Regions from separate parts of the Heyndrickxia vini genome, predicted to be linked through region 3. Evidence: riboswitches for the same ligand, from Rfam matches in the RefSeq annotation. Region 3 holds a riboswitch; each other region holds the start of a gene.
What was found. Region 3 has a riboswitch for S-adenosylmethionine ahead of I5776_RS20945 (5-methyltetrahydropteroyltriglutamate--homocysteine S-methyltransferase). Riboswitches for the same ligand answer to the same signal wherever they lie in the genome.
Positions count from the first base shown of each region.

Region 1 (3,714 bases), 1.9 Mb from region 3:
TTTACCTTTATGCCCCACACACTACAACCGTTTTTTTCATTTTAAACTGGTAATCTGCTATTTCGATGTTGTCTGGCTGGATGATGTTCATTTAAATAATCATTTCCAAATAAATTTTTACGGAATGTCCCTTCTTCATAACTTTTTCTGACTAATCCACGCTCTTGTAGAATGGGTATGACATATTCTACGAAATCTTCAAACGTTCCAGGGGTAATCGCATAGGCAATGTTAAAACCATCTACTCCCGTTACTTCTACCCATTCTTCCAATGAATTTGCAACTGTCGTTGGCGAACCTACAATAACTGGGCCTAAACCTCCAACACCAACAAATTCTGCTACCTCCTCTACAGTGAACTCAGTGTATGATTTCAACGCTGACTGAATAGCATCGTTATTCACATATTGAATTTTTTCTTTTGGATCAAGTTCATCCAAATTCAGTCCCGTCCATCCTCCAACTAAAGATAGTGCACCTTCATAGCTAGCGTATTTTTTGTAATCATCATATTTCGCTTCCGCTTCTTCCTGTGTTGGGGCGACAATTGGGGTGATAAGGGTAAGAATCTTTATTTCTTCTGGTTTTCTTCCCGCTCGAATAGCTTCTTCTCGAAAATCTTGAACAGTCTTTTTTGCACTTTCCATTGTAGTTGCACCAATGAAAACTAACTCTGCATGCCTTACCGCAAATTTTCTGCCTCTAGAGGATGCACCGGCTTGAAAGATAACAGGCGTTCTTTGAGGTGAAGGTTCACATAAATGTGCACCGGGCACTTTATAATAGGATCCGTCATGTTCAATATCATGAACTTTACTCGGATCAGTATAAATGCCCTTTACTTTATCTACAATAACTGCGTCATCCTCCCAACTCGCTTCCCATAATTTGTAGACTACATCCATATATTCATCAGCAATATCGTATCTGTTATCGTGGCTAATTTGTTTATCAAGACCTATATTTAATGCTGCACTATTCAAATAGGAGGTTACTACATTCCAGCCAATGCGACCTTTCGTTAAATGATCTAAAGTAGACATTCTTCTGGCAAACGTATATGGATGTTCGTAGCTTGTTGAAGCCGTTAATCCAAATCCTAAATGTTTTGTTACTTGAGCCATAATCGGAACGACAAATGCCGGATCGTTTACCGGTACTTGTGCACCTTGGCGAACGGCAGGATCCCTTGAGCCTTGATAAACATCATAAGTACCTAACACATCAGCTAAAAATATAGCATCAAAACACCCCTTTTCCAAAACCTGTGCAGTATGTGTCCAATATTCTGCATCTTTATAAGTGGAGGATCGATCATCTGGGTGTGACCATAAACCGGGGGATTGATGACCCGCACAATTCATATCAAAAGCATTTAGATAGATTCTTTTTTTAACCATTTTCATACCTCCTTAAATTTTTTATAAAGATTATGCTGTAAATTGTTTTAACTGTTTAATGGACTTAACAAATCCATCAACCTGTTCAGACAAACGTTGAATCGAATCAATATGTGTAAGAGGATTCCGTTTGTTTGATTTATCAATAGCACTATCTAAAATATAAATTCCTTGTAATGGATTTCCTTTCAATGTTGTGATGAGTGGTTTTAATGCATAATCAAGAGCGAGTAAGTGTGCACCACTGCCACCTACCATTACAGGAAAAACCGGTTTGCCCTTAAGTATTCTTTCAGGCAATAAATCAATTAATGTCTTTAATACACCGGTATAGGACGCTTTATACACAGGTGATCCGATAATGACTCCATCTGCATTTATAATCGTTTGTGCCAAATGATCAATATCCGGACTGTCATAACGGCTATTTACTAAATCTAGAGGTGAGAAATCGACAACTGAAGAATACGCAACAGTAATTCCTTCCTTTTCTAATAAAAATTGAACATGTTTTAACACAAGATCTGTCCTGGATTTATCAGATGGGCTCCCACATAAAATTACTACTTTACTCATTTTACTAACCTTCTTTCTTTTCATATTTTTTCAAATAAAAAGTCCTCTTTTCAAAAGAAAAGAGGACTCCCCAGTGCGTCTACTCTTATCTTCCAAGCGAATGCTTGCTGGAATTAGCACCTTTCTACCTAAGTAGAGGTTGCTGAAGCTTCATCGGGCCAGTCCCTCGGCTTCTCTGGATAAGAATTATTAAGTTTTGTTAATCATAATATTTGAACATTTAATTTGTCAAGATTAATTCTGACCTTTTTTATAAGAATTATAAGATTTATAGTTTAAGCTACAAATTCTATTACATATTATGCAGCTTCCTTCATTTCTACCTTCACTTCTTTTTTCTTTTTAACAGGAGATAAAATTCGTTCTAACCAGCCCATCAAGAAGTCTGCAGCTACTGCCATTAATGCAGTTGGTATTGCGCCGGCTAATATTATCGAAGATCCATTCGTCACATTCGTACCGCGCACAATAATATCACCTAGTCCACCTGCTCCGACAAATGTACCTATCGTAGCAATTCCAATTGCGACAACTAGAGCGTTTCTGAGACCTGCCATAATTACGGATAATGAAAGAGGCAGTTCAACCATTCTTAGTATTTGAAATTTCGTCATCCCCATCGCTTTTCCGGACTCTAACAGGAATTGATCGACATTGACGATTCCTGTATAGGTGTTCTTTAAAATTGGCAAAAGCGAATATAAAAATAATGAAAGGACTACTGTATTCGTCCCTAATCCCATAACTAGCATTAGGACCGATAACATCGCTAAGGCAGGAATCGTTTGGATAATATTTGCAAGTGAAATTACCCACGTACTAAGCCTGCGGTATCGAGCAATTATGATTCCCAGCGGAATGGCAACAATCGCAGCGAAAATCACGCCATACGCTGACATCAAAAAATGTCGGTAAAACTGTTCCCAAACATAGCCACCATTATTGGCATAATAATCAAATAATCCTTGTATTGTATTCAAGTCAAACACCTCCAGCCTTACTCAAAATAGTTATTTTCCTCTAAGAACTTTTTAGCGACGGTAGAAGGCTCTTTCATTTTTCCATCGCTTTCATAATTTAATTGCTGCATTTTTTTCGTACTAATCTTTCCAACCAGCTTTTGTAAGATTCCTTTTAATTCAGGATGTTTTTTTAATACATCATTTCTAGCGACAGGCGATGCATCGTAAGGAGGGAAGAAATGTTTATCATCCTCCAGTACCTGAAGATTATATGCATTAATCCGGCCGTCTGTTGTATAAGCTAAAACGACATCCATTTTTCCGCTTTGAACCGCTTTATAAACGAGTCCGATTTGCATTGGGAAGGTTTGACCAAATTCAAAGCCATACTCCTTCACAAAACCTTCGTAGCCATCTCCTTTTCGTTTTAACCATGAATTATCAACACCTAAACTCAAGTCTTTCACCATTGGTTCTAATTGGGAAACTTTTGATATATTATTTTTTTCGGCAAAGTCTTTCGTTACAGTAAATGCATATGAATTGGCGAATCCATATGAATCAAACCATGTCTGATCAAATCGTTTATCAAATTCCTTTTGAACAATTTTCAATGCCTTTTTAGGATCATTTACTGGATCCATCCCAAGAGCACCCGGCAAATCCGTCCCTGTATAGCGTGCTGCGGAGATATCAACATCCCCGTTAAGCATTGCTTTATGCAGTACGATGGATGAACCTAAATTGTTCACTAAATCCACCTTTAAATCCGTATA
Region 1 covers NZ_CP065425.1:2,348,319-2,352,032, forward strand. Annotated here, with positions in the region: gene I5776_RS11760 (LLM class flavin-dependent oxidoreductase) at 42-1,400, opposite strand; gene ssuE (NADPH-dependent FMN reductase) at 1,431-1,976, opposite strand; SAM riboswitch class I at 2,059-2,162, opposite strand; gene I5776_RS11770 (ABC transporter permease) at 2,276-2,956, opposite strand; gene I5776_RS11775 (osmoprotectant ABC transporter substrate-binding protein) at 2,974-3,714, opposite strand, start outside.
Region 1: another riboswitch for S-adenosylmethionine. It lies ahead of ssuE (NADPH-dependent FMN reductase); the one in region 3 lies ahead of I5776_RS20945 (5-methyltetrahydropteroyltriglutamate--homocysteine S-methyltransferase).

Region 2 (3,714 bases), 850 kb from region 3:
TGATCTTTGATGAAGTTTGTCACCTCATCTTCGTGATAAATATCAACGATTTGTTGTAAAGTCTTATCATTTTTGCGTTTCGTTTGGGCAGCAATAATATTTACATAGGCTTTATTGCTGGCATCTTCACCAAAAATCGGGTCCTCGGAAGGATTCAATCCAGCATTAATAGCCATATCACAGTTAATAATAGACGCAGTTGCATCGTCTAGGCCACGGGCTGTTTGTCCTGCATCCACTGGTGTAATTTTAAGATTTTTGGGATTGTCAACAACATTTTCTACACCGCCGGCACCTGTAAAGCCATCTTTTAATTTTATTAGACCTGCTTTTTGCATAAGCAAGAGGGCTCTTCCTAGATTTGTTGGGTCTTTCGGGATAATAATTTGGTCCCCGTTTTTGATTTCTTTAATGTCTTTAATTTTTTTGGAGTACATTCCCATTGGCCAAATGCTAGTCGTCCCAATTGCGGATAAATCCAATTTACGGTCCTTTTTGAAGCTATCAAAATAAACGACGGTTTGAAATGCATTTATATCAATTTCTCCGCTGTCTAATGCAAGATTTGGCTGGACATAATCATCAAATTTGACAATTTCTATATTGATTCCTTTATCTTTTGCAAGCTTTTTAACGAGGTTCCATGTTGGAACTTCTGCCGAGGATGTACCTACTTTCACTGTTTTGCTGTCCCCGCTTTTACCTGAACTACTGTTTGATCCACACCCAGCGAGAATAATTAGTAAGCCGAGTAAAATAATTGCTAATTTTTTCATAATCCTGATTCCTCCATATAGTTTTTATTTGCTAGATTACTATCCTATATTTATTATAAAAAGAATGACCTTTTACAATCGTTAATGCGGTTATTTTCGTCTTAACTTTTTCGCAATGATGTTCCCAAGTGATTGTACGAGTTGAACCAAAATAATTAGTGTAACGACGGTAATAATCATTACTTCGGTTTTAAACTGGTTATACCCGTACGTAATCGCTAAATCACCGATTCCTCCGCCACCAACGGCTCCTGCCATAGCGGAAGCACCAATTAATCCAATGGTAGCAATCGTCAAAGCTAGAACTAACGAGCTTCGGGCCTCAGGAAGAAGAAATCTCCAGATAATTTGCCATGGTGTTGCCCCCATCGCTTGAGCTAATTCGATGGTACCGTGATCCACTTCCAGTAGAGAGTTTTCGACTAAACGACCGATATAAAAGGCTGTATAGAGGACAAGTGGGACAATGGCTGCCGTTGTCCCAATCGATGATCCTACCACTAATCGGGTAAAAGGAATAATTGCCACGACTAAGATAATGAATGGTACCGAACGAAAAATATTTATGATGACATTAAGAATATTGAAAATAATCTTGTTCTCCAGAATCCCATTTTCTCTTGTAATGACTAACACAACCCCGATGGGCAAACCAATGATAATCGAAATAATTAAACCGACAATTACCATATAAAAAGTTTGATTTATGGCTGTTAAAAATTCCGGCCAGAACCAGCTCCAATCAAAGGCCATCTTCTGTCACCTCCTTAATTACTGCTTCGTGATCCTGGATGTATTTGACTGCGCGTTGGATTTCTTCCGCATCCCCTTTTAGTTCTACAATTAAATTTCCAAAAGGAATCCCTTGAAGCTCTGTTATCATTCCATGTAGAACATTCAAATCGATTGAAAACATCTTGGCTGTATTCGATAACAATGGTGTATTCGTTGATGCACCTTTAAAGATAATCCGATAAATTCCATGCGGATTCTCCCGGCTGCTTTCTTCAATCAGCTTTTGTACTGATTTAGGAATGGTATCGTTCAAAACGGTTCGCACAAAGCTTCTCGCAATAGCTGTTTTCGGTTCAGTAAACACGTCGATTACAGACCCTTGTTCAACAATGATTCCTCTCTCAATGACAGCTACCTTATCGCAAACATCGCGTATTACATTCATTTCATGGGTGATCATCAAAATGGTAATACCTAATTCATCGCGTACCTTGCGTAGTAATTCCAGTACAGCCTCTGTCGTATTCGGATCAAGGGCCGATGTGGCTTCATCACAAAGGAGAATATCAGGATCAGTTGCTAAGGCACGTGCAATTCCAACCCTCTGCTTCTGGCCACCGGACAATTGTTCAGGGTATTTATCCATGTGATCCTCTAAACCGACAAAGGTTAACAATTGAGTCACTTTCCTCTGAATTTCATCCTTCGGCTTCCCTTCTAAAATAAGTGGCATTGCCACATTTCGAAAAATGGTTTTCGAATGCAATAAGTTATATTGCTGAAATATCATCCCGATTTTCTTTCGCTGCTTTCGCAATTCACTCGGTTGAAGGGACAAGAGATCCACATCATTGATTAACACTTTTCCGGCAGTTGGCCGTTCCAACAAATTCACACAACGGATGAGTGTACTTTTTCCGGCGCCGCTAAACCCTACAACTCCAAAGATTTCTCCTTTATTTACTCGTAGATTTATTCCCTTTAATGCATGGACCTTTTTCTCTTTTCCATAAGATTTATGTACATCTTCCAGTACAAGCATGTTGTTTTTCCCCTTTCAAACAAATAAGAAAAGTGCAGGGCGCCTTGCTCATCGACATAAAAGATTTACAGGACTTTGACTTATCGCAAGGAAAAGTCCTGAAGTTTTCTAGTCAATAGGCGTTATAGCTGGACAATAAAAAAACCACAATCATTCGAAAGTGGTTAGGTGTCTATCTAAACCTTATCTTTCAGAATGATAACATTCTGCAGGAATTAGCACCTTTCATAATAGAAGGTTGCTGGACGTCATCGGGCCTGTCCCTCAGTCTCTCTTGATAAGTTATTCAATTTAAAATTTACTTAATAGTATAAAATTAATATTCCGTTGTCAATATTTTTTTTGAAAAGGTGGATAGGTTTCTTGTCCTTTTCTTTAATAATACAAAAATATTAAACTATTCTTGCATAGATTATGAATATATATTACAATTAGTTGCATAAAAATACATTTCACCTATTTAAAAAGGAGTTTACAACATGCCCAACACTCTTCTTCAATTTAAACCTAAAAATCAGTCCCTTCCCCAAGATCAGAAGAAAAGCGGGAGAAATATTAATGCATTTGTCCTTATTTTCTTCGTGATCATTATTGCCGCTTTATTAACGTATATTGTCCCTGCGGGTGAATATGATCGAGTAGATAAAGATGGACGAACCATTGTGGTTCCTAATTCGTTTCATTTGACAGATTCATCTCCAGTCAGCTTTTTTAAAATATTCACTAGTATTCATACGGGGATGATTCAAGGCGCCGGAATTATCTTTTTCGTATTAATGGTCGGGGGTTCTTTCGGAATTCTAAAGGCGACAGGTGCTCTTGATGCATTAATACTGACGATTTCAAAAAAGCTCGCCAATCGTGAACTGCTGCTCATTCCTGTTCTTATGCTATTCTTTGCGGCAGGCGGAACGTTAATGGGCATGGCGGAGGAAACGATTATCTATATCGCCATAGTCACCCCACTTGCAATTGCCTTAGGATTCGATGCTATGGTCGGATTTGCAATTGTTTCCCTCGGAGCAAATATCGGATTTATGAGTGCCATAATGAACCCATTTAATGTAGGGGTCGCACAAAGTATCGCAGAATTGCCAACATTCTCAGGTATCGGTCTCCGACTAGCACTTCTAGCTACTTTTTATATCGCAGGAATCCTAT
Region 2 covers NZ_CP065425.1:766,482-770,195, reverse strand. Annotated here, with positions in the region: gene I5776_RS03920 (MetQ/NlpA family ABC transporter substrate-binding protein) at 1-776, opposite strand, end outside; gene I5776_RS03915 (methionine ABC transporter permease) at 867-1,529, opposite strand; gene I5776_RS03910 (methionine ABC transporter ATP-binding protein) at 1,519-2,553, opposite strand; SAM riboswitch class I at 2,734-2,837, opposite strand; gene I5776_RS03905 (YfcC family protein) at 3,033-3,714, shown strand, end outside.
Region 2: another riboswitch for S-adenosylmethionine. It lies ahead of I5776_RS03910 (methionine ABC transporter ATP-binding protein); the one in region 3 lies ahead of I5776_RS20945 (5-methyltetrahydropteroyltriglutamate--homocysteine S-methyltransferase).

Region 3 (3,714 bases):
TGATTTTTAAGCTGCAATTTTTCTTGCTAATTAAAGTAGTAATATCCCCTAATCATTTGATATATAGGAAAATAAGAGACCAAATCCTATGCGATTTGGTCTACTAATTTAGCATACTATTTGGTATGTTTCTCCCGGTTACGATTTTGCCGGGTTTTCCATTAATGTATGAAAGCCTATTCTCCCCAAACTTCCTTTGCGATTTGAACAACATGGCGTAATTTATTCCATTGTTCTTCTTCTGTTAGGATGTTTCCTTCTTCAGTAGAAGCAAAACCACATTGTGGACTCAAGCAAAGTTGATTGATATTCACATATTGTGTTGCTTCTTCAATTCTTCTTTTAATTTCATCTGCATCTTCGAGTTCAGGAGTTTTAGAAGTGATTAGGCCCAATACGACATGTTGGTCTTTAATGAATCGCAACGGCGCAAAGTCTCCAGATCGCTCATTATCATATTCTAAGAAGAAGGCGTCTACATTAACACGGGAAAATAATTCTTTTGCAATTGGTCCATATCCACCTTGATATAGCCAAGAAGATTTGAAATTCCCGCGACAAATATGAATAGTAATTGCCATATTTTCCGGTTTGTTGGCTACAGCTTCAACAGTAATATCAGCAAATTTTTTCACTAGCTCATCTGGGTCAAATCCTTGAGCCTTTATTTTATCTCGGAAAACATCACTGAATAATGCTCCCCAGCTTGTATCATCTAATTGTAAATAGCGACAACCCGCTTCGTAAAAAGCTTGAATGGCATCTTGATAGACTTTAATAATATCTTTAGCCACTTCATCAAGTGAAGGATAAGTAGGATTACTTAAATAAGGTTCGCTTCCAACTACACCAGAATAGAAAATCATATTAGGACCCGGGATTGTAATTTTTGCGACGTGGTCACCAGCAATGCTTTTCAAATATGCGAAATCCTCCAAAAATGGATGATCCTTCGGGAAGTTTAATTTTGAATCAACTGTATATGCTTCTGCTTTTTTCATCGCACCATTAAATGCACCAGTTAGGTCTATTTCATAAACACGTATTCCTTCAATAGCTCTAATGAAATCCAAATGCCACCATCTTCTTCTGAATTCACCATCTGTTACGGCCCTCAGACCTACTTCTTTTTGCTTTTCAACAATTCTAGCAATCTCAATATCCTCAATCGAACGTAGTTCTTTCTTTGTTATGTCACCTTTCTGATATTGTGCTCTTGCATCTTTTAGTGCTTGTGGACGCAAGAAGCTCCCTACGTGGTCTGATCTAAATGGTGCTTTCGTAATTGTGTTAATCAATTTGGACAACCCCTCTAAAGTTAAATTAGTATGTTTACGTTAGCTTTTCAGGGCACAAAAAAACCCTTCTTAAAAAGAAGAGATTCGTATCATGGATAATGACTCTTCTTATCTTCAAGCATAACGCTACTGGAATTAGCACAGTACAAAAATGTCTGTTGCTGAGATATCCTAGGGCCAGTCCCTCCATCTCTCTAAATAAGAAAGTTACATATTCTATTATTAATTACCAATGTACCTGTATATTCATCGAGTGTCAATGGTTGAGATATTAAATGTTAGAATTTTTTGTAGGTTTGGGAAGCGCATTTTCCAATTTTAATTTATATGTATATAACGACTTTCTCCTTAATAGTGAATATTTTATTCTATAAATAATAGTGATATACTATAATTAGGTGAAAATTGATACGGAAAAGGTATGAATAGGTTATGCCTTGTCTTGCTATGTTTTTAGACGGGTACACCCACACTTTTTCTGCAAATATTAGGGTATAAAGGGACGGTAAAGATGAGTAACAGACAAACGACTACAGATGTTATCTTAATTGGTGCCGGAATTATGAGTGCAACTTTAGGGACACTCTTGAAGGAATTAGTACCGGACTGGAAAATTACAGTTTTTGAGAAGCTTGAAAGCCCAGGAGAGGAAAGTTCGAACGAATGGAATAATGCGGGAACGGGTCATTCCGCACTATGCGAGCTTAACTATACCGTTGAAAAGCCAGATGGAACCTTAGATATTAGTAAAGCGATAACGATTAACGAACAATTTCAGCTTTCAAGACAGTTTTGGTCTTATCTTGTAAACAGTAATTTGATAAGTAATCCTCAGGATTTTATCATGCCATTGCCGCATATGAGTTTAGTACAAGGGGAGAATAATGTTTCGTTTTTGAAAAAGCGTTTTAAAGCCCTTTCAAATAATCCGTTATTTCAAGGAATGGAATTTTCCGAAGACCCGAATAAACTAATGGAATGGATTCCACTTATTATGGAAAACCGTACATCGAAGGAACCAATTGCGGCTACGAAAATTGACTCTGGAACAGATGTAAACTTTGGTGCATTAACACGAATATTGTTTGATCACTTAAAGAGTAAAGATGTTGATATTAGATACAAGCATCAGGTAGAGGATATTAAACGTACAGAAGACGGTTTATGGGAATTAAAAGTGTGGAATATGGAAACTGGCAGTATCGAACGCCATACTTCAAAATTTGTCTTTATCGGCGGTGGGGGAGGAAGTCTGCCTTTACTGCAAAAAACAGGTATTCCCGAAAGTAAGCATATTGGCGGATTCCCTGTAAGCGGATTATTCTTGGTATGCAACAATCAGGAGATTGTCGAGCAACATCATGCAAAAGTATACGGAAAAGCCGCAGTTGGCGCACCTCCAATGTCTGTACCGCATCTTGATACAAGATATATCGACAATAAAAAAAAGTCATTGTTATTTGGACCATTTGCAGGATTCTCACCAAAATTTTTAAAAACGGGTTCAAATATGGATTTAATCCTATCGGTTAAACCAAATAATGTGTTCACTATGTTAGCGGCGGGTGCAAAAAATATACCATTAACAAAATACCTAGTCCAACAACTAATGTTATCGAAGGAACAGCGTATTGAGGAATTGCGGGAATTTGTTCCAAATGCGAAAAGTGAAGATTGGGATATCGTCGTAGCGGGTCAACGTGTACAAGTTATAAAAGATACTGAAGCGGGTGGCAAAGGCACACTTCAATTTGGTACGGAAGTTATTACTGGAGCTAACGGAACAATCGCTGCATTGTTAGGTGCTTCTCCAGGTGCTTCTACTGCCGTTCATGTCATGCTTGATATAATTAAAAAGTGCTTCCCAGAGCATCAAAAAGAGTGGGAACCGAAAATAAAAGAAATGATTCCATCCTATGGTTTATCACTAGTGGAAAATCCAGAGCTTTTCAAAGAAGTTCATACTTCAACAGCGCAGGCTCTTGGCCTAAGTCATAGTGAAAAGGAAACAGTATCTAGCTAATTTTGCTAAAAGAGCATCTTTTAATAACTGCACCTCCGATGTTAGTTTAAATGCCTAACGTTTGGGGTTCAGTTCATTATAGGTGCTTTTTTTTATGAGGAGGTTCACGCAAAAGCATAAAAAGCGAGTACCTGCCACGAAAATCAACAACCTAATATAGGCATTTAGCGGAAACGTTAAAATAAAAGAAATGAGTGAAAAGTGGACATGGAGATTTTAAAAAACGATTGGGCTCCTATACTAGAAGGAGAGTTTAAAAAGCCATATTATCAACAATTAAGAAAATCACTGAAGCAAGAATATCAAACGAGAGTGATTTATCCAGACCAGAATGATATTTTTAATGCACTGCATTTTACTTCATTTAACGATACGAAGGTCGTTATTATTGGC
Region 3 covers NZ_CP065425.1:4,226,360-4,230,073, reverse strand. Annotated here, with positions in the region: gene I5776_RS20945 (5-methyltetrahydropteroyltriglutamate--homocysteine S-methyltransferase) at 177-1,298, opposite strand; SAM riboswitch class I at 1,404-1,503, opposite strand; gene mqo (malate dehydrogenase (quinone)) at 1,810-3,321, shown strand; gene I5776_RS20935 (uracil-DNA glycosylase) at 3,529-3,714, shown strand, end outside.

Region 4 (3,714 bases), 630 kb from region 3:
GTGCTTCATCGATATCATGTGTGACAAGGATCATTGTGGTATTTCTTCTTTTCCATATAGAAAGAAGGAGGTCCTGAAGCTGCATTTTTGTAAAAGCATCAAGTGCACTAAACGGTTCGTCTAATAGTAATATGCTAGGTTCTGTAATGAGCGATCGTGCTATAGCTGTTCGTTGTGCCATCCCGCCGGAAAGATCCTTAGGGAAATGCTTTTCAAAACCAACTAATCCAACCAATTGTAAAAGTTCTGTTACCTTTTGTTTCTGCTCAGGATAATGGATACCGAAACTAATATTATCAACAACATCCAGCCAAGGCATTAGCCGTGGTTCTTGAAAGACCATTCCAATCGCCGCAAGGTCTAGGTCAAGCGAGCCTTTAAAGTTAGAATCAAGTCCAGATAGGACACGTAATAATGTGCTTTTTCCGCAGCCACTTGTACCAATAATGCCAATAATTTCTCCTTTCTGAATCGAAAAGGAGATGTTTTGAAAACCAGTTTTCCCCTGATTAAACGTACGTGAAATATTTCGAACCGCCAGCATCGTTGAAATCCCCCTTAGTTTTGGTTAGAAAGACTGTCTTGCCATCTAAGTGATCGATCTTCTATTTTTTTGAGAATGGAATCCGTAAGTTTCCCGAGTATCGCGAATAACAAAATACTGCCTAAAACGAGCTGGGGTGAATACGTGTTTTGACCGACGAATAATAAATAGCCAAGCCCTTTACTTGCCCCCATAATTTCAGCGGCTACGACGAACATCCAGCCAAGTCCCAGCCCACTGCGAATTCCGACAAGAAATGAGGGAAGTGCCGCAGGGAGGATGATCTTACGAATAATTTTATAAGGTGAAAAATGATAAATTCTGCCGACCTCAATAAGTTTGCGGTCGACCCCTTGAATTCCGGATACCATATTTAAGTAGACAGGAAAGAATACACCAACTGCAATGAGTATAATTTTTGATGTTTCACCTATTCCCATCCATAAAATAAAGAGTGGTACCCATGACAAAGATGGGATCGACCGAAAGGCTTGAATAATTGGATCAAACAGACTCTCAAATAGTTTAAAATAACCTACAATAGATCCTAGTAAAATAGCGAAGAATGTTCCTATAAAAAACCCAGCAAATACGCGATATAACGTCGCCCCGGTATGCTCCCACAGCGTTCCTTCCCGTGCCATGTCATAAATTCCTTTAAGGATGATAGATGGAACCGGGAGTAGGTGTGCCTCAATCAGTCCCATCCTTCCGGTGATTTCCCAAAGTAAGAGGAGGATGAAAGGGATAATGCTTCCTATTATCCACTTCCTTTTGCCTTTTTTCTTACTTAAAGTTAGTTTTTTAGAGGTATCTCTTCTTCGTACCAATCTTACTTTTTCACTTTGCTCAATCATCTGCCCCGCCTCCTTTATTGATTAATTACCTTTTTCGCATATTTTGGCGTAATCAGCTCATTTACGAGCTTTTCAATATTAAGAGTATCCTTTAAAACTTTCATTTCTTGAAGAATCTTCCCAGCTGCTTGAATCGTTTCAACTTGCTCATTTCCAGGAGTAGGAGAAGAGAAATCATTTCTTTCTAGCTCTTTTTTTGCGACATCACTATCAATTTTTGCTTCCTTTGCAAGAATTCCAGCGGTTTCATCGGGATGCTCAATCGCCCATTTTCTTGCTTGCTCATACGCTTCAATCACTTTTTCAACATATTTAGGGTATTGATCAGCAAACTCCTTTCGGACATTTAATGTTCCATAGCTATTGTAATTTGGTTGACGATAAAATAGGTTTGCTTTCGATTCCAGTTCTAGTTTTGCCATATGTGGATCCAATCCTGCCCAAGCAGTGACTTCACCAGACTGTAATGCACTTGCACCATCACTATGTTGAAGATTGACAATTTCAATATCATTTGGTGATAACCCATTCTCCTTTAATGCACGAAGCAGAAAAATATACGGGTCGGTTCCAATAGTTGCGGCAACCTTTTTTCCTATTAAATCAGCTACTGATTGAATGGATGGATCAAGTGTAACCAGAGCGGTCCATTCTGGTTTTGAATAGATATAAATGGATTGAATAGGTGACCCGTTTGCTTTCGCCATTAGTGCAGCTGCACCAGCCGAAGAACTAAAATCCACACTTTTTGAGTTTAAAAACTCGAGTGCTTTGTTGCTACCTTGACTTAGAACAAATTCGATATCAATCCCTTCCTTTTTAAATAATTTTTCCGCAAAACCTTTGTTTTTTAAAACAAGACTTGTTGGCGAGTAAAATGCGTAATCCAAAATAATTTTTTTAGGTTTTTTATTTTCCCCACTTGCACTACTGGAGCATCCTGAAAGCACACCAAAAATTGTAATGATGCTTAAACAAAAGATAAAATACTTTTTCATTTAAATGACCCCCTTATTTAATTTTATTGATAGGATTACTTGGAATTTGGTATGTAGATTCTGCGAAGTGTAAAAAATGAATGATAGGTGAGAGAAGAAGAGGTGGAAAAATAAATAAGCCCTCTTCCAATAAGAAGAGGGCGAAAAGTAATGGTCCTCCTCTTATCTTCCAGATCATCATGGATCTGTAGGATGTAGCACCTTTTCAAGCAAATCGCTTGAAGGTTGCCGGGCTTCATAGGGCCTATTCCCTCCGCCGCTCTCAATAAGAGTGTATTCGATTTTTAATTGCTGTCCAGCTAGAGTGTCTTCAACAAGGAGCTTTACGCTTTTTAATTGCGTTGTATCTGTGATGAAGTATAAAATAAGTTGAATAGGAAGTCAATTAGTTTTTTTAATTTTTTTACAATGCAGAAAATTGGTAGGAGGATACAAATGAAAAGGATAATCCCACATATTACAATTGAAAATTGCAAGGAAGCTATAGAATACTATGCCGAAGTATTAAATGGTGAGATTGGACATACTCAACTCGCCGACGGAATTGAAATGTTCAAAGGACATGAAGGAAAATACATCCATGCAGAACTCCATTTTCCTAATGGGTTTGCCATTTATTTTAATGATGTATTTGGGAATGAGCCAATCTATGGGAATAATATTGAAATTGGACTCGAATTCGAAAGTGATGAGGAAATCAAGCAAGTATATGACGCAATTTCCAAAGAAGGGGTAGTAAAAATGGAGCTGCAGCAAACATTTTGGAATGCTACCTATGGAAAAGTACAGGACAAATATGGAGTTACGTGGGAATTGAATTATCGAAAATAAAGGGGATAGAAAGGCATCCCCTTTTTAATCTACTTAAAGTTTTCTAATCCCTTAGATTGGGTGTCATCATTCAATATTCCATTATTAATTATATATTGACGTGCTTCTTCATTCCCTAATTGATAGATCATTTGATAAACTTCAGTAAGAATTTGATCATATTTATGATTTTCGGAATCATGGTGATATTCAAGGAAAGGAATATGGGCCCGTGCATATGTTTCTAAATCAGCAGCATATAACTTTTTGAAAAGCTCTTTAAGCTGAGAAATTTCTTTATGGTTAGCAGTAATTTCAAATTGTTGATTTGTTTCAATTGGAGTGTCTAATATTTCACCATTGGTGATATCAATATAATATTTTCTGCTATTCGACTCCATACATTTCATCTCCTTAAGTTTTTTTTTTATAAAACTATCGGTAGCTCCAAAAAAGAAACTTAAAGATGTTTTACCACTAATTTGTCCTCATTAATCATTATTAA
Region 4 covers NZ_CP065425.1:3,593,739-3,597,452, reverse strand. Annotated here, with positions in the region: gene I5776_RS17970 (ABC transporter ATP-binding protein) at 1-544, opposite strand, end outside; gene I5776_RS17965 (ABC transporter permease) at 559-1,401, opposite strand; gene I5776_RS17960 (aliphatic sulfonate ABC transporter substrate-binding protein) at 1,416-2,399, opposite strand; SAM riboswitch class I at 2,559-2,671, opposite strand; gene I5776_RS17955 (VOC family protein) at 2,835-3,230, shown strand; gene I5776_RS17950 (hydrolase) at 3,260-3,610, opposite strand.
Region 4: another riboswitch for S-adenosylmethionine. It lies ahead of I5776_RS17960 (aliphatic sulfonate ABC transporter substrate-binding protein); the one in region 3 lies ahead of I5776_RS20945 (5-methyltetrahydropteroyltriglutamate--homocysteine S-methyltransferase).